2 regions of the Caproicibacterium amylolyticum genome follow, and region 2 is predicted to be linked to the other one. Evidence: a T-box and tRNA genes for the amino acid it is inferred to sense, from the RefSeq annotation. Region 2 holds a T-box; the other holds one or more tRNA genes.
What was found. The T-box of region 2 lies ahead of tyrS (tyrosine--tRNA ligase). A T-box ahead of a tRNA ligase gene usually reads a tRNA of that ligase, here a tRNA-Tyr.
Positions count from the first base shown of each region.

Region 1: it encodes a tRNA-Tyr, which carries the amino acid that the T-box ahead of tyrS (tyrosine--tRNA ligase) is inferred to sense. The anticodon was not compared.

Region 1 covers NZ_CP060696.1:998,430-1,013,716, reverse strand. Annotated here, with positions in the region: gene H6X83_RS04685 (Crp/Fnr family transcriptional regulator) at 1-135, opposite strand, end outside; gene H6X83_RS04680 (ATP-binding protein) at 225-926, shown strand; gene H6X83_RS04675 (cupin domain-containing protein) at 995-1,363, shown strand; gene H6X83_RS04670 (ferredoxin) at 1,347-1,535, shown strand; gene hcp (hydroxylamine reductase) at 1,555-3,153, shown strand; gene H6X83_RS04660 (phosphotransferase) at 3,340-4,197, opposite strand; tRNA gene H6X83_RS04655 (tRNA-Tyr) at 4,278-4,361, opposite strand; gene H6X83_RS04650 (hypothetical protein) at 4,652-4,879, shown strand; gene H6X83_RS04645 (ParA family protein) at 4,967-5,761, shown strand; gene H6X83_RS04640 (Lar family restriction alleviation protein) at 5,758-5,967, shown strand; gene H6X83_RS04635 (ParB/RepB/Spo0J family partition protein) at 5,964-7,082, shown strand; gene H6X83_RS04630 (hypothetical protein) at 7,101-7,475, shown strand; gene H6X83_RS04625 (DUF2786 domain-containing protein) at 7,528-7,749, shown strand; gene H6X83_RS04620 (DUF5406 family protein) at 7,778-8,137, shown strand; gene H6X83_RS04615 (hypothetical protein) at 8,130-8,546, shown strand; gene H6X83_RS04610 (hypothetical protein) at 8,543-8,728, shown strand; gene H6X83_RS04605 (hypothetical protein) at 8,725-9,078, shown strand; gene H6X83_RS04600 (hypothetical protein) at 9,075-9,608, shown strand; gene H6X83_RS04595 (hypothetical protein) at 9,790-10,320, opposite strand; gene H6X83_RS04590 (replication initiator protein A) at 10,846-11,943, shown strand; gene H6X83_RS04585 (hypothetical protein) at 11,933-12,283, shown strand; gene H6X83_RS04580 (hypothetical protein) at 12,276-12,731, shown strand; gene H6X83_RS04575 (hypothetical protein) at 12,715-12,936, shown strand; gene H6X83_RS04570 (hypothetical protein) at 12,936-13,175, shown strand; gene H6X83_RS04565 (hypothetical protein) at 13,161-13,883, opposite strand; one part of gene H6X83_RS04560 (IS3 family transposase) at 14,002-14,260, shown strand; one part of gene H6X83_RS04560 (IS3 family transposase) at 14,260-15,152, shown strand.
Region 2 covers NZ_CP060696.1:800,081-815,367, forward strand. Annotated here, with positions in the region: gene yfmF (EF-P 5-aminopentanol modification-associated protein YfmF) at 1-973, shown strand, start outside; gene yfmH (EF-P 5-aminopentanol modification-associated protein YfmH) at 979-2,247, shown strand; gene lgt (prolipoprotein diacylglyceryl transferase) at 2,332-3,321, shown strand; gene folD (bifunctional methylenetetrahydrofolate dehydrogenase/methenyltetrahydrofolate cyclohydrolase FolD) at 3,337-4,203, shown strand; gene dxs (1-deoxy-D-xylulose-5-phosphate synthase) at 4,216-6,078, shown strand; gene H6X83_RS03610 (TlyA family RNA methyltransferase) at 6,075-6,890, shown strand; gene H6X83_RS03615 (NAD(+)/NADH kinase) at 6,887-7,735, shown strand; gene H6X83_RS03620 (arginine repressor) at 7,773-8,222, shown strand; gene recN (DNA repair protein RecN) at 8,227-9,900, shown strand; T-box leader at 10,252-10,507, shown strand; gene tyrS (tyrosine--tRNA ligase) at 10,568-11,794, shown strand; gene H6X83_RS03635 (YfhO family protein) at 11,966-14,629, shown strand; gene H6X83_RS03640 (glycosyltransferase family 4 protein) at 14,692-15,287, opposite strand, start outside.

The DNA of each region.
Region 1 (15,287 bases), 200 kb from region 2:
CCGCAGGATATAACTGTCGCGGTCATACTTTTTCCTTTCCGCAGAAAGGCAGGAAAGCATAGCTGCAATTTCTTTTTCTTGGGTTCCGTTAAAAAGTTTTGAGCGCTTTAAAAGAAATAAATCAATATTTTCCATAAAATAATCCTCTTTTGTTGTTTTTACAACATACTTGTTTTTAATATTGTAATATACTTACATCAGAAAAACAAGGGAGATAAAAATAAATGAAACGTAAAATCATTCAAATTAATGAGGAAAAATGTAACGGCTGCGGCATGTGCGCAGCTGCCTGCCACGAAGGCGCTATTGAAATGGTAAACGGCAAAGCAAAACTGATGCGTGATGACTACTGCGATGGCTTAGGCGACTGCCTGCCCTCCTGCCCAACTGGTGCAATTACTTTTACAGAGCGGGAAGCCGCTGCGTACGATGAAAAGGCAGTGCTGACGAATAAAGCCAAAAAAGCTGGTTCTTTCCCCGCAGGCTGCCCTGGAAGCAGAGCTCGCACAATCAGTCACGCAGTCAGCACACCCACAGCAGCTGTCACCGAAGCCGGATGCGCTTCACAGCTTGGGCAGTGGCCTGTGCAGATCAAACTGGCGCCTGTAAATGCACCCTATTTCAATGGAACAAAACTGCTGATTGCTGCGGACTGCACAGCTTATGCGCGCGCTGATTTCCATGAAAGATTCATCAAAAACCATATCACCCTGATTGGCTGCCCTAAGCTGGACGAAGGTGACTACGCCGATAAACTCACAGAGATATTGAGCCGCAATGACATTAAGAGTGTTACAGTTGTACGCATGGAAGTCCCCTGCTGCGGCGGTATTGAAAACGCTGTGAAAACAGCACTGCAGCGCAGCGGCAAAATGATTCCGTGGCAGGTCGTTACACTTTCCACGGAAGGTGAAATTTTGGACTGATTTCTAACATCAATGTCATGTTATGATAGGCAAATACTTGTTTTACAAACTTTGAAAGGGGTCAAACAATGAGCTACATTAAAAACATCAAATCAGAAACTGTACTTCCGCTGACAGCACAAGTCGAAGTACAGCCAGGTCAAGTCGTAAGCAAAACGCTGGTACAAAACGATTTCGTCAGCATGACGCTGTTTGCTTTTGACAAAGATGAAGAAATCAGCGCACATGATTCCGAAGGCGATGCCATGGTGCAGGTTCTGGACGGTACCGGACGTTTTACTGTTGGCGGAACACCTTATCATGTCCATGCCGGTGAAACACTAATCATGCCTGCAAAGATTAAACACGCCGTCTTTGCAGAAGAAGCATTCAAGATGCTGCTGACTGTTGTTTTCCCCACAAACAGAGAGGAGTTAAAAAATGAAAGTAATCATTGACAGAAGCGGCTGCATCGGGTGCGGTCTGTGTGCCGGCACCTGCCCAAATGTTTTTCGGATCGCCGATGATGGTTTGGCCGAGGTATATGCCGAGCCGTCTTCTGATGATGAGGCTGCCGTAAAGGAAGCCTGTGAAAACTGCCCGGTATCCGTAATCAGTGAAGAAGAATAATTGAAGGAGGACTTTAACAATGAGTGAAATGTTTTGTTTTCAATGTGAGCAGACAGCAATGTGCAGCGGTTGTACAGGCCATGCCGGTGTATGCGGAAAAACCGCCGATACAGCAAAGCTGCAGGACGAACTGACCGGTGCTCTGATTGGACTGGCACGTTCGGTTGACGGCAACGCAAACAGACCAACCGCAAGCACAGACGAGGCAATGCTCGCCGGACTTTTTACCACAATAACCAATGTCAACTTCAACAATCAAACAGTACAGGATATGATTGACCGTATCCTCGCAGAAAAAAGAAAACTTGTTCCGGACTGCACGACTTGCGGATCCCCGTGTTCCCGCAACGATGATTACGATATGAATAAGGTTTGGAACGCCGATGCGGATATTCGTTCTCTCAAATCGCTGATTCTTTTTGGACTTCGGGGCATGTCCGCCTATGCTTATCATGCCATGGTGCTGGGCTATTCTGACCGCGAAGTCAACGATTTCTTTTACCGCGCCTTATTTGCTGTTGGGTATGATTACGAAATGAAGGACTTGCTGCCGCTGGTTTTGGAAACCGGTGAAGCCAATCTGAAATGCATGGCGCTGCTGGACAAAGCCAACACTGAAACATACGGGACACCGGTGCCGACTACTGTTCCGCTGACCGTTGAAAAAGGCCCGTTTATCGTCATCACCGGCCATGATCTGCATGACTTGAAACTGCTCCTGGAACAAACCAAGGGCAAGGGAATTCATATTTACACCCACGGTGAAATGCTGCCCGCTCACGCCTATCCCGAACTGAAAAAATACCCGCACCTCAAGGGTAACTTCGGTACAGCCTGGCAAAACCAGCAAAAAGAATTTGCAAATATCCCCGCGCCTATCCTCTTTACCACGAACTGCCTAATGCCGCCAAAAGCTTCCTATCAAGACCGGGTATTCACAACAGAAGTCGTTTCTTTCCCAAACGTACAGCACATCGGTGAAGACAAAGACTTTACCCCGGTTATTGAAAAAGCACTGGAACTCGGCGGATACAAGGAAGACCAACCCTTTACCGGTATCAATGGCGGGCATGAAGTAACAACTGGATTTGGCCATGGCACAGTGCTTTCCGTCGCTGATAAAGTTGTTGCAGCGGTCAAAGCCGGACAAATCAGTCACTTTTTCCTTGTCGGAGGATGTGACGGTGCAAAACCAGGGCGCAACTATTACACAGATTTCGTAAAGCAGACCCCAAAGGACTCCATCATTCTTACACTTGCCTGCGGCAAATACCGCTTCAATGACTTGGATCTTGGTACAGTTGCCGGACTTCCTCGTATTATGGACATGGGACAGTGCAATGATGCTTACAGTGCCATTCAGGTTGCTGTTGCTCTTGCGCAGGCATTTGGATGCGGTGTAAATGAACTTCCGCTGTCCTTTGTGCTGTCGTGGTACGAACAAAAAGCAGTATGCATTTTACTGACACTGCTGCACCTCGGCATTAAAAACATTTTGCTCGGACCGTCACTTCCGGCATTTATTTCACCCAATGTGCTGAATTATCTTGTTGAGCACTACAAGATTGCTCCAATCAGCACACCGGAAGCAGATTTGAAAAAGCTTTTGGCAAAATAATGTACAGAGTAGAACAGTTACCGTCAAATACATGAAAGCAGTTTCTGTTATCTGCTCATCGCCATATTGATAAAAAACTTTTTTATCCGCAGCTGTGAAAATCGCGGCTGGGGCTTCAACCATTCCGACAAACATAAAGGAACCATATCAAGCAGTGATCGCTGTGATATGGTTCCTTTTCTTTTGCTATAAACGATACCATTTTTCTGCCGGAACTCCAGCATGATATGCTGCGGCGCATTTTTCAATATACTTTAACCTTCCGGTACGTTCCCCCGGCAAACCGTAATGCACACGCAAAAACGCCATGACAACCGTCCACTTTGCAAATTGCTCTTCCTGAAAAGCACCGCTGCGGCGAGCTGCTTTCAGATATGCCCGTGCAAGCATTGCACCGGCCACTTGTAAAAGAGTATGCTGCATGGCACTCTGTCCCGGAATTTGTGGTACATGCTTCATCAGCAGATAGGTGTGTGCCGCATCTGAAAGGAAACACCCACGATGTGCTCCGCCCCAGTCGATGATATATTTCTGTCCGTTTTGCACCAAAATATTACCGGGATGAAAATCGCCGTGACACAATTTATTGCCGTCCGGCAAATCATCCAAAAGTTTATTAACAAAATCCGCCTGCTGCGTCGTAACCATCGGGCTTTGCATAAAATAGGCAACAATCTGTTTTACACTATTCAGCGGATAAGCAGCATCTATCTCTGCTATTTGCAGCTGCATATGTACCAATGCTTCCGTTTCTTTGGAGAGGCGAAAAATGTTCTTTTTAAGTATATCGGTCAGTTCCACCCCATTGATTTTCTGTATAATAACAGCTGGATTTTTATCTGCGGTACAGTATTCATATACTTTTGGAACAGAAATTTTATGCTCTGCTAAAAGTGAAAAAACATATTTATCTTTTTCAAACGCATCACCGCCTCTGCGGTATTCGCGTAAAACTCTTAATATGCGGTCATTCTGCCATTCGTAAATATCTGCTTCACCGCCGCGATTGAGCAACTGCAGATTTTGAGTATCGTAATTTTTCACCTTACACCTCAAAAGCTCATGTGATTTGATAAAAATAAAAAATGAAGCAAACTGCATTAACAGCTTGCTTCATTTCGCTTTGGTGGAGGAGGATGGATTCGGACCATCGAAGCCGAAGCAACAGATTTACAGTCTGCCCCCTTTGACCGCTCGGGAACTCCTCCATATGGCGACCCGCAGGCCGCATTTTTCAGTCAGATTGGAGCTGGCAGAGAGACTCGAACTCACGACCTGCTGATTACAAATCAAATGTTGATTTTCCAGTAATATTTTTGCTAAATTTGTAGGCACAAAATTCTGTGTCTATTTTTTTTATTTTACACGACGCAAAAGCCACATTATGTCGCTCCTTGGGAAGGAAGTGAACCGATGAACAAAAAGACTTGTGATATCATCCGTCTTGTGATTGCAGATGCAATCCCCACCAAAACCACTTTTTAGAGGAGAAATTGTTATGGTAAAAATACGCTTAACAGCCCTTCCAGACGAACTGCCGCAGGAAATTGAACGATTAAAAGAGAATCATATCATACTTGATGTGTCAAAGCCGGAACGCAACCGTGGCAGCATATATTACCGGCAGTACGTTGACGCTGAACCAAAAGAATCGCAGGTTTCACATATACAGACCCTCCAGCCTGCGGATGATGAAGTGTTTTACTCGACATTCCTTGATGAGTAAACTTGTTGCCAATCGGCAGCACAATGACAAAAAGACAAAATATTAACGTCTGTGGCTGAAAAGCCCCCATTGTAAAGGAGAAAAATCATGAGCAAGATTATTGCAGTAGCTATCGAAAAAGGTGGAGTCGGCAAAACAACAACGGCATTGAATATCGGTGCTGGTTTGCACCTGCTGAAAAAGAGTGTCCTTCTGGTAGACCTTGATCAGCAGGGACATTTGTCCCGCTGGCTCGGCTATCAGCCAGATGGAAAGCCAACCGTATCTGAGCTGATTTATCAGGAAGTATCCGGTATCCGCTCGAATGATGACAGCTTGTTCATACGACACAGCGACCGTGAGGACATAGACTATATCCCCGCAAACAAGATGCTGGGCGGCATTTATGCTGTGCTTGGTAATGACGGTCAGAGCAATACTGTGCTTGACCGGATTTTTCATCGTGACTTCTTTTCACAGTACGACTATATTCTTTTTGACTGCCCGACTGCTGTTGATAATTTGCTGGTCAGCAACGCGCTAAAATGCAGTGACAAACTGTTGCTGCCTGTGCAGGCTGAAAAATTTGCGTATGACTGCATCCCGCAGATGCTGCAGCGATATATGGCTATTAAGCAAACACAAGACGTTAAACCGTATTTGGCCGGGATGCTCGTCACCATGTACAGCCGCCAGACAAAAATGAGCAACGAGGTTTTCGCAGCTTTGCAAGAAAGCTATGGAAGCCTCGTTTTTTCAGAGCCTGTGCCAATGCTGCAGGAGGCGCGGAACAGCACAGATGATGATAACGCGCTGTGCGGCAGCCTTGTTCACCGCAAGAGCAGCCGCGTAGGGCAGGCTTACCTTGCCGCCGCAAAGAGAATTGCAGGTGACAAAAAATGAGCAATAAAATAAAAATGTGCCCGTTTTGTGGGGCAAAGCCGGAAATTGACTATTTTCCTGATAAGCACTGTGATACATACGGTATAACTTGCTCCAATGAAAAGTGCATTGCACACAGTATCTTTGAAGTATATTGTTCTACTGAAGAAGCCATTAAAGCGTGGAACTGCCGCGCTAAACAGCTGAAAGGAAGCGACAACGAATGAAAAAACAGGCACTTCCGACGCTGGAGCAAGCGTTCAGCGGCACGCTGTTTGGTTCGGGTGCAACCACGTTACCATCCGATATTCAAATTGTAGAATTTGAACCGTCTGAATTGACAGAAATTACAGACCAACCATTTCATGCCTACGCCTCAGACAAATTGTCGCAGTTGGCTGATAGTATCCGCGAAAACGGACAGCAGCAGCCCTGCATCATCCGCAAGATAGATGATAAGTACATCATCCTGGCAGGTCGCAACCGTAAACGTGCATGCGAACTGGCCGGATGCAAGGTAAAGTGCATTGTGCGCGAATGCACGGATGCAGAAGCAGATTTGACTTTAACAGATACCAATCTCTACCAACGTCATGAGCTGCTTCCTTCGGAACTGGCGCATGCATACAAAATGCAAAAGGCAGCTTACGAAGCGCGAGGTGAGAAAAAAAGCACCGCCGCCATCGCTGATACTTACGGTGAAACAATTAAAACCATTCAGCGCTACATAAAGCTGGCAGATTTGGACCGCAATCTGCTGGCTTTTGTTGATTCTGGACGCATTCCGGTTATGGCTGGTGTGATGCTGACCGATACCACTTATCCTGGCAATCAGCAACGCCTTGCAGATTATCTGATAAATAATCCCAGTCAGAAAGTATCTTTGAAGCAAGCCGGAGGACTCATGAAACTGGAAACCCTTCACAACTGGTACAGTGACATTCTGGCTGATTTCTTTGCCGGAAAAATTGATTTGCCGGAACCTGACGAAGCGGATGGTGTAGAGGAACCTGTTCCGGCTGGGAATCAGAGCAAAATGGTCGAGATACCAGAAATTCAATCTGCCGGTAATAGAGCTTTTGCGCCGGTGCATGAATGTAAGGCAGTCGAAAAGCACGTCCGTGACAGCAGCGGAAACCTGCCCCTGCCAAACCAGGAAACTGTTTTCTCTGAGGATGATATTGTGGTCAATGATGCAGTTGCCCCGGCACGTTATGAGCGCCTGACACATGAGCGTTGCAACGGAATTAAATCTGGCTATTGGAGTGAGGCCACAAAAGAGGAATTGGTGCAGCGCCTAGCCGAGTTTGAAAACATATATCCTGATGGGCCAATAAAATGATAAAAAGGAGTGCCTTTTATGGATACAAAGGCAGTAAACTGGCGAGGGTTAAATAGGCAACTGAATTCATTACTAGTCAAAAATATTGCAGAAACGCAAAAAAAGCGGTTGTTGATATTCTTTTCGGTGAAAAAATCCTGCCAACTCGAAATTACAAAAAATATTCGTACAGCATTTTTAGAATTTGTAAATGAACAACCTGAATATGCTTTTATGAATACTCGAAAAGAAATTGCACGATCAATTCATCAGCTTGAGCAAGAAATCAAGGAGTTTGAACTTGCCCAGTTTGATGACTCATGGCCATCCTACTATAAGATGCGGTTAAAGACTACCAATGCTGAATTAATAGCCTTTGAGTATTGGCTTCGTGTAATCACCAATTTATTGTAGTTAGCAGCGTTTGAAAATGCCTATCCAGATGGGCCGAAAGGAGTGTGACACTATGGACATCAAAAGCAAAATAACAAAGTTGCTGGCTCTCTCAACGAGTCCCAATGAAAACGAAGCAAAAGCAGCGCTTCTCAAAGCTCGACAGCTCATGGCTGAACACAAGTTACAAGTGAGTGATGTTGCTCCCTCAGAAAATGCAAGGCTTGTGCAACAGCTTTGCTCTATGCAAAGCCTAAGCAAGTGCAAAAAGCTACTGAAAAACTTGAATCCATGAAAAAACAGTTCAACAAAAGGAGGAAAAAATGAATTACAATCCGAATATGTACAATGCAATACAGACTGTAAGACTCACCTTTCAGCAGTGGGAATACACCGGTCATATTGCCTTTGAAATAGGCGGAAACTGCAAGGGCGCAGAGCTCTTTGAAAATGTCCTTGACGACCTTGACGAAGATACAAAGTTTGTCGAAAACGACTGCAAATTTAAGTTCAATGAGCCGGACGAAGATACAAACGAAGATTATGCTGACGGTTGGTACAGCATGACGCTTAAAAACAGGGCTGGCGACGAACTTTCGTGCAATGACACATTGCCCGATGACCTGCCAGAAATGCTTGTTGCCGTCGAAATCGTTGATGTAAAGGAGGAAACCAATGAGTGAAGAATTAAAGCCATGCCAGTTAAGTCCAGAACGTGCTATTGAAATTTTATGGGGCGAGGCAGCGCGAAACCAACAGCCATTGCACTGCACCCGCAAAGAATTATGTGATGCTGTAGAAATGGCAGAAGAATCTATTACCCGCGCCCAGCAGCCGAATGAGCCGCTGACAGTGGGCGAGCTGCGAAAAATGGATGGACAGCCGGTGTGGGTAAAAGCCGTCGACCCAAACGATTCGGATACTAACTACTGGGCGATTGTAAGTGCGAATATGCACTACTCTCACAAATCGGGAGGCGTAATCAGTACGTCAACCGACGGAGTAGCCGTTGTTGCAATTGCTTATTTTGAGGACTACGGCAAATCGTGGCTTGCCTACCGCCGCCCGCCGGAAGCAGGTGAAAAGGGGTGAAAACCAACGATTTAAAACCGTTAGAACAGCCATGCGTGGTATGCCGAGACCATAAGCCCAATAAACCATTTAAAATCCGCGCTGACAACGCCGTTTTGTATGAAACAAGTTTTATCAACAACTGCCCTTTTTGCGGCAGATTTCTTATTGAAAATTATCAAAAAGAAGGTGAAAAAGGATGAAAGTTGAGTATGTGCAAAACCTCGACGATGAAGACATCAAAAAGCAGTGTGCGTTTGGGCTTGCGGACATATGGAGCAAGTACGTGGCCGCAAAGGATTGTAAAGATACGCGTACCATGCGTTGGTATGCAAAAGATTTTCAAGCTGTGAGCAATTTTCTGTACCAAACGCTCGGATGGACATTCCGAGATGATTCGCACGACGGGGTGGTGTGGGACATAACCGGGCAAAAGGAACACGACTTAGGCGCGATTGAGGGATATGGAAAAATGCTTGCAGAACTCAACGGCGCTGAAATTTGCCCATTCTGCGGGTCACTGCTCGGCAATCCGGAGGAGGCCAACCCATGACTGCACCGGACAGGAAAAAAGGTGAAAATGTGAAATATTCTAATTACCGAAAGTTAGGCAAATATCAGGCGGAATTAAAGTGGTGTGCTTCTCGCCTGCAGGAAAAAGACAATTCTTCTTTTGTCGCTGAATTTTCCGAAAAAGCATGTTTGCGGTTGCAAGAGATTGTTCGGCAGCAGGCACTTGATAGCGCATGGAACACTTATCACAACATAAACCGCAAAGCAGCAGACTATAATCCTCATGAAAAAGAAATACTTGAGGAAATAGCTCATATGAAATCATCTGAAGACGGTTGGAAAGTAGCCGATGATATGCTCAGTGTTTGCAACAGTTTGAAAGTTCCATGGTATGCAAAGGGGCGAGCAGCTTCCCGATTTGGTTTTCTCATTTTACTGTTTGACCTTGTGATAGGAGCGGTTTACTTTTATTCATTTGGAAGATGGTTTGTTTGGTTTTGGATTGGCATGGCCATATTTATCATGATTTCAGTGCTCAATTCTCATTATCTTGCATTATTCAAAGCTTAAGAAAACCTGAGGAAATCGAAGATAGCAGAAAAGCGGCCAGAACACAACATCTTGTGGTCTGGCCGTTTTTGTGCCAGCAGGTAAAAACCTGCGTAATCTGCGATAACCGCTGAAAATGGCAGTTGACTTTTCAAGCGCTGTCGGGCGGTGCTTTATTATACAAAATGTCCGTTTAGGCTAATTAGCTATGTACCTTCATAAATGAGGTTACAGAATTAAGTATTGCCGTTACTAACCCAAAAGCAGATGTAAGTATAGACACAATGGCTGCATATGGAAATTTCGGGTTGCCCTTATTATCCCTGTTAATTTTCTTATACTTATGTATGAGCACCTTAATTGTGTTCACAAAAAAGCCTACCCCAAATACACCTAAAATTAACGTAATTATCTCAATAGTCTTAACTTCTGCGGGTATATCATTCTTCCTATTTACGAATTCAAGGCAAATAAAAACTGAGGCAACTCCAAACATAGAGAAAAAGATTGAACAGAGTAACCACATAATTTCAGCTTCTTTTTCTCTGTAATAGAAAAATAAGGCTAAAACCAATATTACTACGCCGGTAATTAAAAATGGCCATCCACATACTGTCGTTGGAAAAACAAAGTAAAACACCGTTAAGCAGACTGAAAGCAGGAATGTGGTTATTTTTATCCATTGTTGATTCGGCTTTCTGAGCCACTCAACAGCTTTTTTGATGTATTTCATATTTTACTCCTCATGAAAGGTGTGACAGTTTTGACTTCAATAGAATTCGTTACTATATATCTCGTCATTTTGGGACTTTTGGGCCTTATCCAAATGGCATTTATGAACCAAAAAAATGCAACTGAAAGGTTGAAGAAGACTAGTACAGTCTGTGGTTTAATTTGGTTGGCATGGCTTATAAGTGGAATAATTATCATGTCGGAATGCTTTTGATTATATTTGCAGCACATTGCACAGGAATTGCTTAGTCGATGAAATTGTACAATGGAGGTGTATTATTTTGATTAACTCAAAAATTGCATGGCACAATATTTCCATTTTTCTACTTTTGCTCTTGCTCATTTTAATCAATCTTATCGTATTAGGTATTGTAGTTCATAAATCAAAATCTTTCAAGGCTAAAGCCGGACTCGTCATTTCCTTGTTTGTGCTCTTAGCATTACTTGGACTGCAAATGTGGCATATGTGATAGCAAATTGCAGCACTCCTAAAAATCAGGAGTGCTTTTTTATTGGAGGAAACGTTATGAAAAACCGTCGTTATAGGATTGAGGAAACCGTGCAGGAACGGTTCATCCGTATGCCCTACGCCCTTTTCGCCAATCCACAGTACAAACCACTGACACCGAAAGCCAAAATTCTTTATGCTCTGCTGCTGGACAGAATGACACTCTCCATCAAGCACGGCTGGAAAAATGAAAATGGCGAAGTCTATCTGATCTATCCGCGTGAAACGATTGCTGACCTTTTGGGGATGCAGCCGAAGACAGTCAGCAACGCTTTCAAGGAATTGCACGATGCAAAATTAATTGAAGAAGAACGACCAGGGTGTGGCCGCAGCAATCGCATTTATGTACTGCACGCCGAAATGGCTGCAGATGATGCCGAAAAATTCTCGGTTGACATGGACTCTAACAATGAAAGTGACAGTGACAAAGAGCTTGAAAAGTACGAAAGGTATATGCAGATGTGTAAAAATGACACCCATTGTATCCCTGAAACACCCGAAAACGAGGTACTTACCCCCTCATCCGCACCGGAACCCCTGTCATTATTACCGATTCAGAAAGGTAATAATGACGCTTCTAGAAAGGTAAAAATGACTCTTGAGAAAAGTCAAAATGACCTGCGAGAAACGTCAAAATTACCTACTATCCATACTGACCTTAACCAGACGGACTTTATCCAGACTGAGGGGAGGGACGTGCGAACACCCCTCCCCTCCATGCAAAACACAGTTAATTCTGCTTTGCAGCTTTTTGCAGAGAAGTGTCCTTCCCTGCCCCAGCCGATAACCATTGGCTGGACACCGAATCATACAGAGCGAGTGTACCATCAGCTGGAGTTTCTTTCTCAACAGCATTGTTCCCTGGACACGCTGTTTACGCAGGTTGAAAGGAGTGATTTTCTCACAGGCCGTGTTGCAGGCTATGATAAGCGCGTGTTCCGGGCAGACATAGACTGGATTACGCGCCCGGACAATGCATCAAAAATTCTGACGGGAAAGTATGACACCTCCCCCACTGTTAGGCCGCAGGACAAGCCTAACCACGATATTGAAGCTTATGAAAGAGATTGTGAAAATCTCATTTTGGAGGCAACGGAGGGATTGAATGCGAACTAAAACATCAACTTTTGAAATCTGCGGCCATAGCATAAATGTCGCAGGAAAGTCGTTTGTATATATTCACGATTCTGAATCAAATCAGAATTTTGCAGCTGTATCATTTGAGGTGGAAGTACGAAAAGACTTTGCTGGTCAGCCATATTTTGTTGTCAAAGCGGATGCATTGCTCGATGACAAACCGCTGCACACACATTTGTGGCTGCTGGAAACAACGGACTTTAACGCCGCATACGACTTAAAAAATGCTCTTTGCACACTGCTCGGTGACCCACCATCCCGATACCAGATGCAGCACTGCACCGGAGCACTGCTATTTAGGGGGACTGGAAATGACTGATACAGGTTACAAATGCACTGGCAAGCCGCTGCACGTCAGCGACATCGTTGCCGAGCGCCACATGGACACATCCGGCGGTCAAGTAAATTTTGACCTGACCTACTGGAAAATCACGCAACATGACGACGCATTCTGGCGCTGCAGCTGCGGGCCGGAAGGCACCGAAATTAAGCTGGACGCTGATCTAGACATACACTTTTCTATTGCTGACGCGATTGATCTGCAGACTTCGGAAGTGCAATTAGTTGCTCCCCCCGTAGATACAAACAATCAGAAAAAGAAGTCATGGCTGTTTGCAAAAATCACCATGGCAGCTTTGGTTGTTTACGTCCTTTTACGCATCTGCACACCATTTTTAGTTACTGCCAACATCGTTGCCGTACTGTGCGCTGTGTTGGCAGCAATCACAATAAAACTGCACGGAGGTATTCATGATGAGAAATTTTGACCCGGACTATATCCGAAAGCGTCAAAAAAGCACGGCACGGGCAACTGTGATTGCCGGTGCCGTGCTTCTGCTGGTAGGACTTTGGCTATCCTTGTATTGTGTTCTCGGCTATCTGGTGATGATTGCCGGATTTATTATGGCAGACTGGACTTTGCGCAACCATGGCAAAGGGCTTTTCCGCAACAACGTCTGGCAGAAAAAGTAATGCGAAAAGATAAAACTGCTGCACCTGCACCGCCGGACAGTCCCAATGGTCGGGCGGCTTACCTGCAGCAGCTGACGGCGGAAGCTCCGCAGCTTACCGCAAAGCTTCCTCTGAATGAGCAAGAATATGTACACTGGGTGAGGGTAATTAATGACCGGTTGCGTTCCGGTCGGTACATTGAGGATGAAGCGCGCGCATGGCTGATTTGGATGCAGGTGAAGTGCTTACAATATTTTTGATTTTATTTCTCTAAAACTGTTAACATTCTGTCTACAACTTTGCCGATAGCCTTTTATAACTCCAACGATTGTAATAATACCACCTATTACAAACAGCGGCATATAGAATGTATTAAGGATTAAAAGAAGCATTCCCTTTGGAGACATACCACGACAGTATTGTGTAAATACCTCAGCTTCTTTATCTGTAAAACTTTGCCCAACAAAAAAAGAATTGGGCAAAAAAGAAAAAATGTAATTCACAATTTGATGTATTAAGTTTACTCCAAATGTAAAAATCGCATTTACCAAAACAACTATTTTTACGTCAGCAAATAAGCTTAATACTAGCCAAACTCCTAACAATACAATGCTGACAACAATTACCGAAACAAGTAAAGCGCCAAAACCATCTAGGTATTTTCCAGTCATATCAACAACATACTGATTCAGATTAGCAATGTTCTCATAAAACGAACGGTTTTCAAAGGCAAGCATACCGAATATTAAAACTGCTAATCCAGAAAGTTGTAGCCCAAACCATAGGTAGCCGCGTATTGAAGTACGAAATTTACTGATGCTTTTTGCTAGGTCACATTTTATTTCAAATGAAACTAATAAGGCTAAAATGGAGTAAATTATTACATATCCTATACTTACACCATTTGTAAAAGGGAATATTCCAATAAGCAGCAAAGGAATGAAGACAGAAATTACGATGTACCGCATATTAGTTTTCCACCATTTTAACACTTTCTTTATCGTCTTGGATCTATATTAAATAAGTGGACACCTGAAGTAACTATCAATTATAATTAAGTAGACACCCAAAAGGAGGCACTTACTCATGTCCACTGGTAAAACCGGAACCCGATATGACGAAGATTTCAAACGAACTCTCGTCAACCTTTATCAATCTGGCGGCAAATCACAAGCAGCACTCTGTAAAGAGTATGGCGTTTCTATCACCGCACTTGGCCGTTGGATTAAACAATACTCAATCGTCGAAACGGATGATGGCGAAATACTAACTGCTAAGCAGGTCAAAGACCTCCAAAAGCGTAATGCTCAGCTTGAGGAGGAACTCCTTATACTAAAAAAAGCGATTGCCATCTTCACGCCACACTCAAACAACGATTAGAAGCTATTCATAAGCTCCGTTTCCAACACAATATCAAGCTCCTTTGTAAGGTTCTTGGCGTTAATCGAAGTACTTACTATAAGCATTACAACACCGAACCGGCTGATCGTACAAAAGACAATCAAACGATTGCAAAGCTTATTCTTAAAATCTATGCAGATTATAACAAACGTCTTGGAGCTTACAAGATTACCTATGTTCTCCAGCGTGATTATGGCATTAACATCAGTGTCGGACGAGTGTACCGACTGATGAGGACTCTAAAACTTCCACGGATGTCCACCGAAAAACCTTATAAAAATTATAAGCATCGGGACAACGGCGAGTGTACCAACCACCTTCACCAGGAGTTCAATCAGCAAACTCCAAACATTGTCTGGGCAAGTGATTTCACATACATCAAAGTTGCCGGCAAATGGTATTATCTTTGTATTGTAATGGATTTATTTTCTCGCAAAGTCATCTCCTGGAACATATCAGGCAAGCCAGATGTCGACCTCGTCATGACTGCGTTCAAAAAAGCTTATGATAGAAGAAACTGCCCTTCTGGACTTATGTTTCATTCTGATCGAGGATCTCAGTATACTGCTTTTTCATTTCGACAGCTTCTAGATTCTCTTAATGTTGTGCAATCATTTTCCAAAAAGGGCTATCCTTTTGATAATGCTTGCTGTGAAAGTTTCTTCAAATATCTAAAAAAAGAAGAAACCAACAGGAAAGCTTATCACTCCCTACAGGAATTACAGTTGTCCATATTCCAATATATTGAAGGATACTATAACTCAAGAAGGCCTCATGGCTCTCTTCGAATGCTAACACCTAACGAGAAAGAAGAACTGTTCTGGAATCAGGCTTAATTCCTGTTTCCAGTATGTTTTCCCTAATTATTGTGTCTACTTACTTGACTATAGTTCATCTCCACAATAATCACTCCATTCTTATATTCAAAAATAAAAAATCTACAAAAGGATGATAATTGAAATGTTTTCCGA
Region 2 (15,287 bases):
TTTGACCGCGGAACTTACCAAAGTCCTGTGCGCAGCGCTGTTTGACCCAGTATTGGAAAACGGCCTTTTCCGTGAGGACGACTTTTTGCAGGAACAGCGCCAGACGCTGGAGCAGATTGATGCGGAAATCAGTGATAAACGTGCTTATGCCCTGACTCGCTGCACCGAAATTATGTGTGCAGAAGAGCCTTTTGGCATCAGCCGTTATGGCTCCCGTGAAGCGGTACAGGCGCTGACCCGCGCGGAAGTGACTGTGGCGTGGAAGCACATGCTCAAGACCGCGCAGGTGGAAATTCTGGTACTTGGTGATATTGAACCGCAGCCAGTCGTGGATGCCTTCACCAAAACATTTGGTGAGATCGAGCGGCAGTACGGGCCATTGTCACAAGCAAGAAGTTTTGGCCGCATTGGGGGTATTCCCCGCGTAACGGAGCATCAGGACGTGGTGCAGGGAAAAATGGTGCTTGGCCTGCGTGTGGAAACCTCACAGGAAAACCACCCGGAGTTGGTGCCCGCGGCGCGCCTGATGAGCGCGATTTTCGGCGGCACACCGAACAGTCGGCTCTTCCTGAATGTCCGCGAAAAAATGAGTCTTTGCTACTACTGCAGTTCGCTTTACAACTCTACGCTTGGACTGATGTTTGTACAGAGTGGTGTGGAATTTGACAATATGGAAAAAGCCGAACAGGCAATTTTGGAACAGCTGCAGGCGGTACAGGAGGGCAACTTTACGGATGCGGACATCACCGCAGCAAAGCTTTCCATGGTGAACAATTACAATACGGTTGAGGACTCGCTGGCAGCACTGGAGGGCTGGTATTTGTCGCAGACGGCCGCGGCACAGGTGTACACACCCGAAGAATATGCACAGTTGGTCGGCAAAGCCACCCGCGAAGAAATCATCAGCACGGCGAAAGGTGTTCGTCTGGATACAGTTTACTGCTTGAAAGGGCAGGAGGAGGCTGCAAATTGAATTCAATGCATGAAGTGAAAATTGACCGGGTCGGGGAATCCTATTTTGAGATGCGCCATCCGTCCGGTCTGCAGATATATGTTTATCCGAAACCGCAGAGCCACTCAACTTACGCGGTCTTCGGCACAAACTACGGTTCCATTGACAATGTGTTCCGTCGCTCGGATGAACAGAAAGTTACCCGCGTGCCTGCGGGCATTGCACACTATCTGGAACACAAAATGTTTGAAAATGAAGACGGTATGGATTCTTTTGCAAAGTACGCAAAGACCGGCGCCAACGCAAATGCCTACACTTCTTTTGACAAAACCTGCTATTTGTTTTCCTGCACCGACCATGTTTATGAGTCGCTTGAAATCCTGCTGGACTTCGTGCAAAAACCGTACTTTACGGAGCAAACGGTGCAAAAAGAACAGGGCATTATTGGCCAGGAGATCCGGATGTATGACGATGACCCCGGCTGGCGCGTCCTGTTCAATATGCTTTCTGCCATGTACGAAAAACATCCGGTAAAGCTGGATATTGCCGGTTCTGTGGAGAGTATAGCGGAAATCACGCCGGAACTGCTGTATCAGTGCCACCATACTTTTTATAATCTAAACAATATGGCGCTGTGCGTGGTTGGCAATGTGGAAATTGAGAAGGTACTGGCACTCTGCGATAAGATGCTCCAGCCATCGGAGCCTGTGCAGGTGGAACGCATCTTTGAGCCGGAACGGCAGGACGTGCTGAAGCACCGCGTCTGCGAAAAGGGCAGTGTGGGCACACCGATTTTCTATATGGGATTTAAGGAAGCTGCACAGCATCGTGCAACCACTGCACAGTCGGCGCAGACGGAAGTTTTGATGGAAGCGCTGTGCGGTGATTCCTCACCGCTGTTCCGCCGCCTGTTGGACGCGGGACTGATTAACGAGTCCAGCTTTGGCAGCGAATACTTTGAAGGCCCCGGCTATGCGGCGGTGGTTTTCAGCGGTGAATCGAAAGATCCGGACACTGTTGCTGCAGAAATTTTGAAGGAGCTTGCCGATGCGCGGAAAAACGGCCTTGACCCGGCACTTTTTGCAGATGCAAAAAAGTCGGTCTACGGACATGCCATCGCGGGCTTTAACAGTGTGGAAAACTTAGCGAACAGCCTGATTGGCGCTTATTTTTCGGGACGTTCTGTGGCGGAAGATGTAGAGGCGGTTGCGCAGACCACTCTTGCAAATATGAATGAACGGCTGCAGGCGCAGATGCTCGAGCAAAACGCAGTGCTGTCCATTATTAAGCCCTGAAGGAATTCAGGGTACATAGCGGGTACAGAAACGGATTGATTTGCCTGCCGCTGTACTGCGGCGGAGCAGAAAGTGGAGGAAATTATGTATCATATTCAATTTCCCGGGCTGGGCATCAGTCTGGAACTGAATCGCATTGCGTTCAGTATCGGTTCATTTCATGTGTACTGGTACGGTATTATTATTGCAGCCGGCTTTTTGCTGGCGGTGCTTTATGCAATGAAAAGCGCGCCGAAGTTTGGCCTTGACCCTGACAAACTGATGAACTGCATCATTGTGGGCATCCTCTGTGGAATTGTCGGCGCGCGTGCTTACTATGTCATTTTCTACCCCGGTGATATGTTTATCAAAGACCCGTCTAAAATTTTTGGTATTCATGACGGCGGGCTGGCAATTTACGGCGGTGTGATCGGCGGCCTGCTGGGCGGCTGCATTACCGCAAAGATTTGTAAGCAGAAAATTCTTTCCGTGCTGGACATTGCTTCTCTGGGATTCCTGATTGGTCAGGCAATCGGCCGCTGGGGAAACTTTGTGAATCAGGAGGCGTTTGGCACACAGACCGATCTGCCGTGGGGCATGGTCAGCGAAAATACTGGCAACGTGCCGGTACACCCCTGCTTTTTCTATGAATCCATGTGGTGCCTGCTTGGCTTCATTCTGCTGCACTTCTTTGCAAAAAAGCTGCGGCACTACGACGGGCAGATTTTCCTTTTGTACCTGCTTTGGTACGGCGCGGAGCGTTTCATTGTAGAAGGGCTGCGTACAGACAGCCTATTGCTGCCGGGCATTTCCCTGCGGGTTTCGCAGGTGCTGGCGGGTGTGCTGGTCATCCTCAGCGCAGTGCTGCTGGTTGTTTTTCGAAACCGCACGGTCCTTAACGGTTGGGGCAGCCCGCGCATTATGGCACTTAACGCTATCGTGGATAAAGTTCCGGAGGATTTGGTAACAGATGACGCTGTGCAGGAGCTTTCTGCAGAGACGCAAAAGCCAGATACGTTAATTAAAAACAAAGTAAATGAAACAACCGAACAGGCTGCTGAAAATACGGAAGAGTCACAGAGTGAAATTAAATAAACAGGAGGGACCAAAATGGCAAAACGAATTGACGGTAAGGCCGTTGCTGCAGAGGTGCGCGCTAAGGTAAAAACTGAAGTCGCGCAGATGGAGGAGGAAGGTTTTACCCCCGGCCTTGCTGTTGTGCTGGTTGGGGATGACCCGGCTTCTCACACTTATGTCCGCAACAAAAAGAAAGCCTGCGAAGAAACTGGCATCAACAGTGAAATTTACGAACTGCCTGCCTCCACTTCACAACAGGAACTGATGAGTTTGATTCACAAGCTGAATGTTCGCCCGGACATAGATGGCATTTTGGTGCAGTCCCCACTGCCAAACGGCCTGGATGAAACCGCGGTGGTTAACGCGATTGACCCCGGCAAGGATGTGGATGCATTCCATCCTGTGAATGTAGGCCACATTATGATTGGTGATTTTGACTTTCTGCCGTGTACTCCCGCAGGCGTAATGGAGCTTTTGCACCATGAGGGGATTTCTCCGGCGGGCAAGCGCTGTGTGGTGATTGGCCGCAGCAATATTGTTGGTAAACCCATGGCAATGCTGTTGCTGCATGAAAACGGCACGGTGACTGTCTGCCACAGCAAAACGCAGGAGTTGGCGCAAATCTGCAGGGAAGCGGATATCCTGGTTGCGGCAGTGGGCAAGTCAAAGTTTGTAACTGCAGATATGGTAAAGCCCGGTGCCGTTGTCATTGATGTCGGCATGGACCGGGATGAAAACGGCAAACTCTGCGGAGATGTGGACTACGCCGCAGTGGAGCCGGTGGCTTCCTACATTACACCGGTGCCCGGCGGTGTTGGCCCCATGACGATTGCTATGCTGTTGAAAAATACACTGACTGCTGCGCGCCGGCACAACCGGAGCGGGCACTCAGAAAATTAGGAGACGGGCAGAATGTCCACACTGCTTGACCGAATCCACTCTCCGGCTGACCTGAAAGATTTGACACCGGAGCAGCTGGAGCAGCTTTGCAAAGAGATACGATCTTACATTATTCGCACCGTTGCGCAAAACGGCGGCCATCTGGCTTCCAACCTCGGTACGGTAGAGCTTACCGTGGCCTTGCACAGGGTGTTTGGTACACCGGATGACAAAATTATCTGGGACGTCGGCCATCAGGCATACACGCACAAAATCTTGACCGGGCGAAAAGACGAGTTCCCGACCATCCGCATGCAGGGCGGGCTTTCCGGATTCCCAAACCGTCAGGAAAGTGAGTGGGATGCCTTCACAGCAGGCCACAGCAGCACTTCTATTTCCGCAGCGCTCGGTATTGCACAGGCCAGAGCGCTGAAAGGCAAGCCGGGCCATGTGATTGCTGTGATTGGGGATGGCGCACTCACCGGCGGCATGGCCTACGAAGGGCTGAACAATGCGGGGCGTTTCGGGAAAAATCTGATTGTTATACTCAATGACAACAAAATGTCGATTTCCCGCAACGTCGGCGCTATGGCACGTTACCTTGCACATATGCGGGCAAAGCCGGGTTATCTGAAAGTAAAGTCCAATGTGGAAACCGTGATGAACCGTATTCCACTGATTGGCAAACCCCTGTGGAAAGCAGCACACGCACTGAAAGCGGTGCTTCGTTCTCTGCTTTACAACAGTACCCTGTTTGAGGACATGGGGTTCTATTACTATGGTCCGTTTGACGGGCACGACTTGCCGCAGCTGATGCAGGTGCTGGAAACTGCCGAAACCATTGACCATCCGCTGCTGATTCATGTGGTAACGGAAAAGGGGAAGGGATATTCCTTTGCGGAGCAGAACCCCGGTGCTTTTCATGGCGTTTCCAGCTTTGACGTGCAGACCGGAAAAGCTTCCGCCAAAAAGAAGGAAAATTTCAGCAGCGTTTTCGGCAGTGCACTGTGCAGCCTTGCGGAGGACGACAACCGCATCTGTGCGATTACCGCAGCGATGAAAACAGGCACAGGGTTGGAAAAGTTCAGCGAGCGTTTTCCACAGCGATTTTTCGACACAGGAATTGCAGAGGAACACGCGGTGACCTTTGCAGGCGGGCTTGCAAGTCAGGGTATGCTGCCGATTTTTGCGGTGTACTCCACCTTTTTGCAGCGCGGCTATGACCAGTTGATTCATGACGTTGCGATTCAGCGGGTCAAGGTTGTGTTTGGTGTGGACCGCGCCGGAATTGTCGGGGAGGATGGCGAAACCCATCAGGGCGTTTTCGATGCCGCATATTTCAACACGATTCCCAGTGTAACGGTGTACTCCCCCTGCTACTTTGATGAATTGATTAAAGATTTGCACCGGGCATTTTATGAAACACCGGGTATGGTTGCAGTGCGGTATCCGCGCGGCGGTGAACCGTTTCGTCCGGCGGACTTTCTGCACAGCGGGGATGGCTGGGACTGTTACGGCGCACAAGATGCGCCTGTGGCAATCGTAACATACGGACGGCTGTTTGCGCAGGCGTGCAGTGCACAGCGAGAACTAAAAAAGCAGGGGATTCCTGTGAAAATTATAAAGCTTGATCGTATTAAGCCATTGCCCCAGGATGCAGTGCGGGCTGCCGCCTGTATGAAAGCGCTCTTTTTCTTTGAGGAAGGGATGCAGCAGGGCGGTGTTGGTGAACATTTTGAAAGCCTGCTGTACGAAACAACGGACTTTCATGGACAGTGCCGTGTGCATGGAATCAAAAATTTTGTGGCCCATGCAACCATAGCGCAGTGCCTTGCGGAACTGAAGCTGGATGCAGACGGCATGGTACAAACCATAACAACGGAGTGGGAAAAGTGAGCGATAAAGTAAGGCTCGACTGCCTGATGGTGGAGCAGGGGTTTGCGGAGAGCCGCGAAAAGGCCAAGGCTATCATTATGTCAGGCGATGTATTTATTCAGAATCAAAGATATGACAAGCCGGGCACTTCAGTCCCAAAGGATTCTAAGCTGGATGTGCGCGGCGGCCTGCGCTATGTCAGCCGCGGCGGCCTGAAGCTGGAAAAGGCTATGGTGGACTTTCCAATTACTTTGAACGGCAAGGTAACCATGGACATTGGCGCTTCTACCGGTGGCTTTTCGGACTGTATGCTGCAAAACGGCGCGGTACGCGTATATGCAGTTGACGTGGGTTATGGCCAGCTTGCGTGGAAACTGCGCACCGATGAGCGTGTGGTCAATTTGGAGCGCACCAACGTGCGCTACCTGACACATGAGCAGGTACCGGAGCAGGTGGACTTTTTCAGTGTGGATGTTGCGTTCATTTCGCTGAAGCTGGTGCTGCCGGTCGCGCACAAATTTTTAAAGGACGGCGGTGAGGCGGTCTGTTTAATTAAGCCGCAGTTTGAAGCCGGCAAGGGTAAGGTCGGTAAAAAAGGTGTTGTGCGTGACCCAGCGGTTCACTGCGAAGTCATTGAGGAAATTACAGGCTTTGTGCTGCAGAACGGTTACTCGATCCTGGGGCTTACTTATTCTCCGGTGCGCGGCCCGGAGGGAAACATCGAGTATCTTTTGTATTTAAAAAAAGCAGATGTGCCAACGTCTGTTCCGTTGGATATTTCCGCGTTGGTGGAGGAATCTCACAGAGTACTGAATGGCGGTGAAAAGAAATGAAAATTGCCCTGCTGCCCAATTTGGGGAAAAAAAATGCACCGCAGTGCACACAAGAAATTATTACCTGCCTGCATACGTTTGGTATGCAGGTCTGGATGCGCGCTGCGGACAGACAGCAGGGTTTTGCCGCCGATTGCTGGCAGACGGACTTTTACGAAATGCTTGCAGGCTGTGACGCGGCCATTGCGGTTGGCGGCGACGGCACCATCATTCATGAAGCAAGGCACGCCGCCATTGCCGGTCTGCCGATTTTGGGAGTGAATACTGGGCGGCTCGGTTTTGTGGCAGGCTTGGAAACCAATGAACTGCATCTGCTGTCTGGCCTTGCAGACGGTACTTACACAGTGGAAAATCGAATTCTGCTGCGCGCGCAGTTTGAAACAGCTGCCGGTGTACAGCAGGTTGACGCACTGAACGATGTAGTGATTGCACGTGGTGCGCTTTCCAAAATCATTGATTTTCAAGTAGGACTCAACGGTACAGAAATGGCACACTACCGTGCGGACGGGCTGATTTTTGCCACGCCGACCGGCAGCACGGCCTATTCCCTTTCTGCAGGCGGGCCGGTGCTGGACCCGGTGATGCGGAGCTTTTTGCTGACACCTATCTGCCCGCATTCCCTGACAAGCCGGCCGGTCGTTTTTTCGGAGGATGCCTGTCTGACAGTTCGGACATTTATGAACGCCGATGCCAAAACTTACCTGACAGTAGATGGCGACAGTGCCATCCCACTGCAGCAGGGGCAGCAGGTGTCTGTCAGCCGCTCGCCTTATACTGCGCAGCTGATTAAACTGAAACAAAACCATTTTTATAAAATACTGAATCAAAAACTCGGCAGCATCTGATTTTGCACCTGCCGCCGGGTGGGAAGGAGCATCCAAAATGAAAACACGCCGACACGCCAAGATACTGGAACTCATCAGTCAGTTTGACATTGACACGCAGGACGAGCTGCTTCGGCGCCTGCGGGAATCGGGCTTTGAAGTGACGCAGGCAACTGTTTCACGCGACATTAAGGAACTGCGGCTGGTGAAAACACTGTCAGCAGAGGGACAGTATAAATATTCCACCGGCAAGGAAGAAAATAAGGATATTTCCTCAAAGTTTTATTCTCTGCTGAAGGATTCGGCAGTTTCCATTAACTGCACAGGTAACCTGGTCATTATCAAAACACTTACCGGCATGGCGCAGGCCGTCTGCGTTGCCATGGACACCATGCACTGGGAAGCTGTGCTGGGCACGCTTGCGGGCGATGACACCATTTTTGTTGCGGTGCACAGTGAACATGCCGCACAGCAGCTGGTGGCAGAACTCACCAGAATGATGGGGTAACAGTATGCTGAATCAATTATATATTGAAAATATAGCAGTAATTGAAAAGGCAACCATTGACTTTGGCACAGGTTTTAACGTGCTGACCGGTGAAACCGGCGCGGGTAAGTCTATGATCATTGACGCCATTCACGCAGTGCTTGGGCAGCGGACTTCGCGGGAGTTAGTGCGAACCGGTGCAAGGGGCGCGTTTGTCAGCGCAAGCTTTTCCGACTTAAATGCGCAGGTGCAAAAAAAGCTGGAGCAGCTGGGTTTTTCAACAGAAGATGATGGTACCCTGCTGCTTCAGCGGGAAATTCGAGAGGATGGCCGCACAGTGTGCCGTATTGGTGCACGTCCGGCTTCCGTTTCTGCGTTGAAAGAGCTTGGTGCACTGCTGATTAATATTCACGGTCAGCATGAAAGTTACGGCCTGCTTTCGCCGGAAAACCATCTGCGGTATTTGGACCGCACTGGTGTGCCCCAGCAGCTTCGCCGGGAGTACCGCACAGTTTATGTGCAGTGGAAAGAGCTGCAAAAGCAGCTTGCCGCTGTCAATATGGGCGAATCCGAAAAGGCACGGCGTATGGATTTGCTGACGTATCAGGCAGAAGAACTGGAAGCGGCACAGATTCAGCCGGGGGAGCAGCAGGAACTGCAAAACCGCCGGCTGCGTATCCGCAACAGCGGCAAAATTACCGAAGCGCTGCAGCAGGCGGATGCCCTTCTAAGCGGCGGCGAGGAAGCCCCCGGTGCCTGTGCGGCAGTCCTGGACGCGGTGAAGCTGCTTTCCGGCGTGGTTGATGTCATGCCGGAACTGAGTACGCTGGCAGGTCGGCTGGAAAGTTTGGGCTATGACTTGCAGGACTGCATGGAAGAAGTGAGCAGCCAGTGCGGCGAAAATGACTTTGACCCGCAGGAACTGGACGATATTGAGGAACGACTGAATCTTTACTATCATTTGTCCTTAAAATACGGTGAAACAGAAGAAGAAATGCTGCAGTATTTGGAAAAATGCCGCAAAGAGCTTGATTCTATGCAGCACAGTGATGAGGAATTGGAGCGCCTGCACAAAGAATCCACTGAAGCGGAAAAAGCTGTGCGCCGTTTGGGCACACAGCTTTCCTCAGTGCGGCGAAAAGCCGCGGCGGGTTTTGCAAAGCAGGTGCGCAGCGAGCTTTCCTATCTGGATATGCCGGGGGTCGTTTTTACGGTTCAGCAGGAGCCGTGTGAACCGTGCCAAACTGGCTGTGATGCAGTGCAGTTTCTGATTTCCGCAAACCCCGGTGAACCGGCGCGGCCGCTTGCTAAAATTGCTTCCGGCGGTGAGCTTTCGCGTATTCTCCTTGCCATTCAGTCGGTGCTGTCCGGCAGGGACAGCGTGGGTACGCTGATTTTTGACGAAGTGGATACCGGTGTTTCCGGCAGCGCAGCACAGAAAATCGGGCAGAAGCTGCGCCAAACCGCGCAGGGGCGGCAGGTGCTGTGTGTTACGCATCTGGCACAAATTGCGGCACTTGGCGACCGGCAGTATAAAATTGAGAAACATACGGAAAGCGGCCGTACCTTTACACAGGTCACGCTGCTTGACCACGAGGGCCGCAGACAGGAACTGGCGCGTATTATCGGTGGCACACAGATTACACCGCTGACACTGCAGAATGCAGAAGAAATGCTGCAGCTTGCGGCTGCGCAGTAAAAGGCGCTTACAGTAAAAGTTTCGCCCGCCTTTTCAAAGGCGGTAGGTATGGGCGAAGCCCACGGCCTTATCCCCTGGTCGTAAAGTCCTTTGTGTAAAAAATGAATGACAGCAGCGTTCATCTGCGGCGGCAAAACAACGCCGCACAGAAATAGCCTTGGTGCAGTGTCGGAAGACCTTGTGAGCCTGACTTGCAGGCTCACAAACCCGCGAGCGCTTCTGAGGATTCATGGGCAAAGGTCAAGGGAAAGGTCGTGGCGGGCGTTGCCCCCACACCCCTAGTTACTTTCTGAGAAAGCGACGGAAAGTAACCCCCCTTGACAACTGCCCCTAAAACCGCTATAATGCGCTATAAAGGCTGTGAAGGGAACCATTAAGCGGGAAATGCAGACTGCAGAGAGCCGGCGGCTGGTGCAAGCCGGTGTCTGTTCCCGCCCAAATTACCTCCCGGAGCTATCCACTGAAAGCTTTTTGCCGGTAGGCTGGGTCGTGTGCGCACGTTACAGCGCGGGGGTATCTTCTGTGATTTATGCAGAATGTACCCATAAGGCCGTTTCCGTGAGGAAGCGGTGAACTGAGGTGGTACCGCGGATTTTCCGCCCTCTGCAAAGAAAACGCAGAGGGCGTTTTTGTTTGCCTTCTGCAGAATTTTTGGAGGTATTTTAGTATGGGAGTGTACGAAGACCTGAAAGCGCGCGGGCTGATCGCGCAGGTAACGGATGAGGACGCTGTGCGGGATTTGCTGAATAACCACAAGTGTGCGTTCTACATCGGCTTTGACCCGACTGCCGACAGCCTGCATGTCGGCCATTTTGTTACAATAATGACCATGTCCCGCCTGCAGAAAGCAGGGCATACGCCAATCGCGTTGTTTGGCGGCGGCACGGGCATGATTGGTGATCCCTCCGGCAAAACCGATATGCGCAAAATGCTGACCCGCGAACAGATTGACCACAATGTCGAATGTTTCCGGAAGCAGATGGCACCACTCATCGATTTTTCCGAGGGCAAGGCAATCATGGCAAACAATGCTGACTGGCTGCTGAATTTGAATTATGTAGAGTTTCTGCGGGATGTCGGCGTGCATTTTTCGGTGAACCGCATGCTTGCCGCGGAGTGTTACAAGCAGCGTATGGAGCGCGGTCTTACTTTCTTCGAAATGAACTACATGATTATGCAGGGCTATGATTTTCTGGAGCTGAACCGCCGGTACAACTGCGTACTGGAAGTAGGCGGCGATGACCAGTGGAGCAACATTCTCGGTGGTGTGCGCCTGATTCACAGCAAAGAAAACAAAGATGCCTACGGCCTGACGCTTGGCCTGCTGACTAACAGTGAGGGCAAAAAAATGGGCAAAACCGAAAAGGGTGCTGTTTGGCTGGACCCGACCAAAACGAGCCCATTCGATTTTTACCAGTATTGGCGCAACATCGGCGATGCAGATGTGGACCGCTGCCTGAAATTCCTGACTTTCCTGCCGCTTGAAGAAATTAACGAATTGACAAACTGCGAGGGCAGCGCATTGAACAAAGCCAAAGAAGTGCTGGCTTACGAAGTTACTAAGTTGATTCACGGTACCGAAGAAGCGGATAAAGCCCGTGAGGGCGCGCGTGCGCTGTTCGGCGGCGGTGCAGACACTGCAAATATGCCGACCAGCACCATTACGGAAGCAGACTTTGCGGATGGCAGCATTGGTGCACTGGATTTACTCATAAAAATCAAACTGGTTCCCAGCAAGAGTGAGGGACGCCGGTTGGTACAGCAGGGCGGACTTTCCGTCAATGGAAATAAGATTTCCGACCCGGCGGCTGTGTTGACCAAGACAGACTTCCCGGATGGGGCTGCTGTTATTAAAAAGGGTAAAAAAGTATATCATAAAGTTCTGCTTGGTTAAAAAGCAGTGAAGCAGAGGAAACACGGGAGTTTCTTCTGCTTCTTTTTTTGAACAGCGATTTTTCTTGCTATTTGCCAAAAGAAAAGGTAAAATATAACAATTACAAAATAGCGGTGCAGGTTTCCTCCGTGGGGTAAAAATCTGTGCTGTAGAGGCAAAGGAGATGAGCCATTGCGAAAACAGCGAAACAGGGCAGTCTGGATGGCACCGCTTTCGGTTCTGCTGCTGCTTTTGGGCTGCTTTGCTGCCGCCGGGTTGTTTCCGTTCGGCAGCAAAACGCTGGCATGGTGCGACATGAACCATCAGGTTGTTCCGCTGATGATGGACTTTAAGGACATACTGGCGGGAAAAACATCGATGTTTTTAAATCTGCAGAGTGCCGGCGGCATGGACTTTTGGGGTGTCTTTTTCTTTTTTCTCTCCAGTCCATTCACTTTTTTGGCGGCGCTTGTGCCAAAAGCTGATTTTTATCTTTTTATGAATGTTCTGGTACTGCTGAAGCTTGCACTGGGTGCCTGCACTGCGGCCATTCTTTTTACCAATGTGTTTCCGCACCTGCACGAGGTACAGGCGAGCTGCTTTGCAGCAATGTATGCCTGCTCCGGTTTTGCGCTGATGTACTACCAAAATCTTGTGTGGCTGGACATGGCGTGTCTGTTTCCACTGCTGATGCTGGGAGTGTACAAGCTGTGCCGGGAAGAAAAACCGGCACTGTTTGTGCTGATACTGTGTGCGGTCATCGTGGTGAACTATTACTTAAGTGCAATGGTGTTTTTTTGGCTGGTTCTGCTGTTTACAGTGTTTGCCGCATTTGTTCTGCGTACAGCAAAGCGAGGCCGCGTGCTGGTGCAACTGGGGCTTTCCACAGCGGCAGCACTGCTGGCAACGGCAGTGGTGTGGCTGCCCTCCTATATGGAATATTTGAATTCCGGTAGGGGAGTCAACTTAATATCCAGCCTAAGCGGCGGCAGCTTTACACCGAACTTGCCCACGACGCTGCCCATTTTTTACTGTACGGCGGCGGCAGTGGCAGCGATTCCTTTATATCTGCTGTCCCGCAGCAGAAGTCGGATATATGGTGCGTTGTTTGCTACGCTGCTGTTCCTGCTGCTGCCGCTGCTGATTGACCCGATTGACCGCATGTGGCATCTGGGCAGCTATCAGGCGTTCCCCATTCGGTTTGGATATATCATCACACTGACCGGTCTGTTTTTGACGGCGAGACATTTGAACGAAAGCCAGCGTTTTGCTGTACCGCATCAGCACACAAGTCCGCAGTTCCTGTTGCTTGGCTGTGCCGGCTGCGCGAGTGTGATTATTTGCGGTGCATGGCTGCTGCAGGCACACCGAAAAGAACTGACAAATTATGCGCAGACATTGTGGGCAAGTAAAGAAGCTCTCTACCTTGGCTTTTTATTTGCCGCTGTGGCATTGGCGGTGTATTTGCTTCTGTTTCTGGGGTTTCGCTGCCGCCGGTTTTCCGTTGGAGTGCTGTGTGTGCTTTTGTGCGGAGTAACTGCGGCGGAAATCTGCTTTAATGCCAATGTCTATGTAACGGCTGCCGCAAACGACGGACACTCCTATAAAACGGTTGCAGACCTTGAAAATCGTATACCAGACACTTCCCTTTACCGTGTTAAGACAGACGACCTGTACTATGATACGAATTTGACCGGCGCACTGGGGTATCCGGCACTGGAACACTATACTTCACTAACAGACGGCGTTTATATGGATACACTCCAGAAAATGGGCTATTCCTCCCACTGGATGGAGAGCCGATCCAGCGGCGGAACGGCACTGACAGATGCACTGCTGGCGCAGAAGTACAGCATTGTACGCAGTGACGCGGAAACTAACCGAAAAAAAGTATACGGCAATGCAGACTATTCCATTGTGCAGCAGCCGTACAGCCTGCCGTTTGGTTTTGTAACGCAGAATTTGGGCACGGAATTAAAGGACGGTGATCGTTTCGCTGTACAGAATTCGCTGTACCAGACCTTTTTCGGGAAATCGGACACACTGCTGACGCGCTGTGAACCAACGGAGTTTGACCGTGCACAGGTGCAGAAGTTTAAAGATGGCAGTGCGCACGTTACCGCATCAGCGGGCGGCAGCATTCTGTATCACATTTTAGTGGACAGAAAAACCACACTTTACTTTGACTGCTATAATAAAGCTTCGCGCGACCTTGCCAGCTCACTGGACAACGCATTCCGTATTTACGTAAATGGGGTGCAGGCAACCAACAGCTATCCAAACAGTAATTTTAATGGTTTACTGAATCTCGGCAGCTTTGAGGGGCAGGCGGTGGACATTCAGGTGGAGGTGCTGCGTGACGTTAGCTGCCGCTCCTTTGGTGTGGCAAAACTGGACAATTCCAAGCTGGAAGCAGCTTTAAAGCAGACGGAAACAGCGGACATCAAAGCTTTCGGCAGTACGTTGAGCGGAACGGTCACAGCGCAGCGCGGCGGCTGGCTGGTACTGCCTCTGCGCGGAAGCAGTGGTTTTACCGCCGCTGTGAACGGACAGAAGGCCGAAATTGGCACAGCGGCTGGAATGTTTTTGGCTGTGCAGCTGAGTCCCGGTAAAAATAGGTTGGAAGTCCACTATACACCGCCCGGTTTTATCGGCGGTGCAGTGTGCAGCGTGTTTGGTGCAGCGGCGGTTGCAGGTATCCTGCTTCTGCAGCGAAAAAAGCTGTTTGGCCGGCTTGGGTGGCTGGAAAAGCCCGTCGGATTGCTTTTTGCGGTGATTTCCGCTGTTGTTACGATTTTACTGTATATTTTTCCGGTCGTACTTTATGTTACCAAAAATGCATCCCTTCTTTTCTAAAACGGGAGCAGAAAAAGCGCGTTGATTCGGTTCACTAAAACCGTATCAACGCGCTTTTCATTTTATTCATCCCGCAGGCTTTCTTTATGTCTGTGTTTTGCTGTTTCGTAAGTATCCGCCATGACAGCGGCAAGATTTTTGTCAGAAAGATTGATTGCGCTTTTGCGAACCAGCTTGCGCAGCAGAACCTCACCCTCCGGGTCAAGCTCTGCCATCATGTGCAGCTTTTCACCGAACTGCGCAGGGGTATCATAAGTAAAACCGTTTACACCGTCGCGCACCAGCTCCGCATTGGCGCTGTCCTTTTGCAGAATGACTGGCAGACCGGCGGCCTGCGCTTCCAGCGGGGAGGCTTTTACCGCGGAGGAACGGCTGGCACTGACAAACGCGCGGCAGCAGGAGAAGCAGTCGTTCAAATCATGCTGCGAAAGCTCGCCGACGAAGGTAACCTGATAAGAAAGGGAGAGCATTTTGACCTTTTCTGCGAAGAAAGCGGCATCCGCCCCGCTGCCCGCAACGATAAGGTGCAGGTTGTCGATTGCAGGAACAGAAGCGTTCCACGCTTCCAACAGTTCATCCAGCCCACAGTCGTCAAGCAGCCGGCCTGCAAAAATGTAGCAGGTGGCGTCTTCCGGCAGGTTCAGACGTTTGCGTGTCT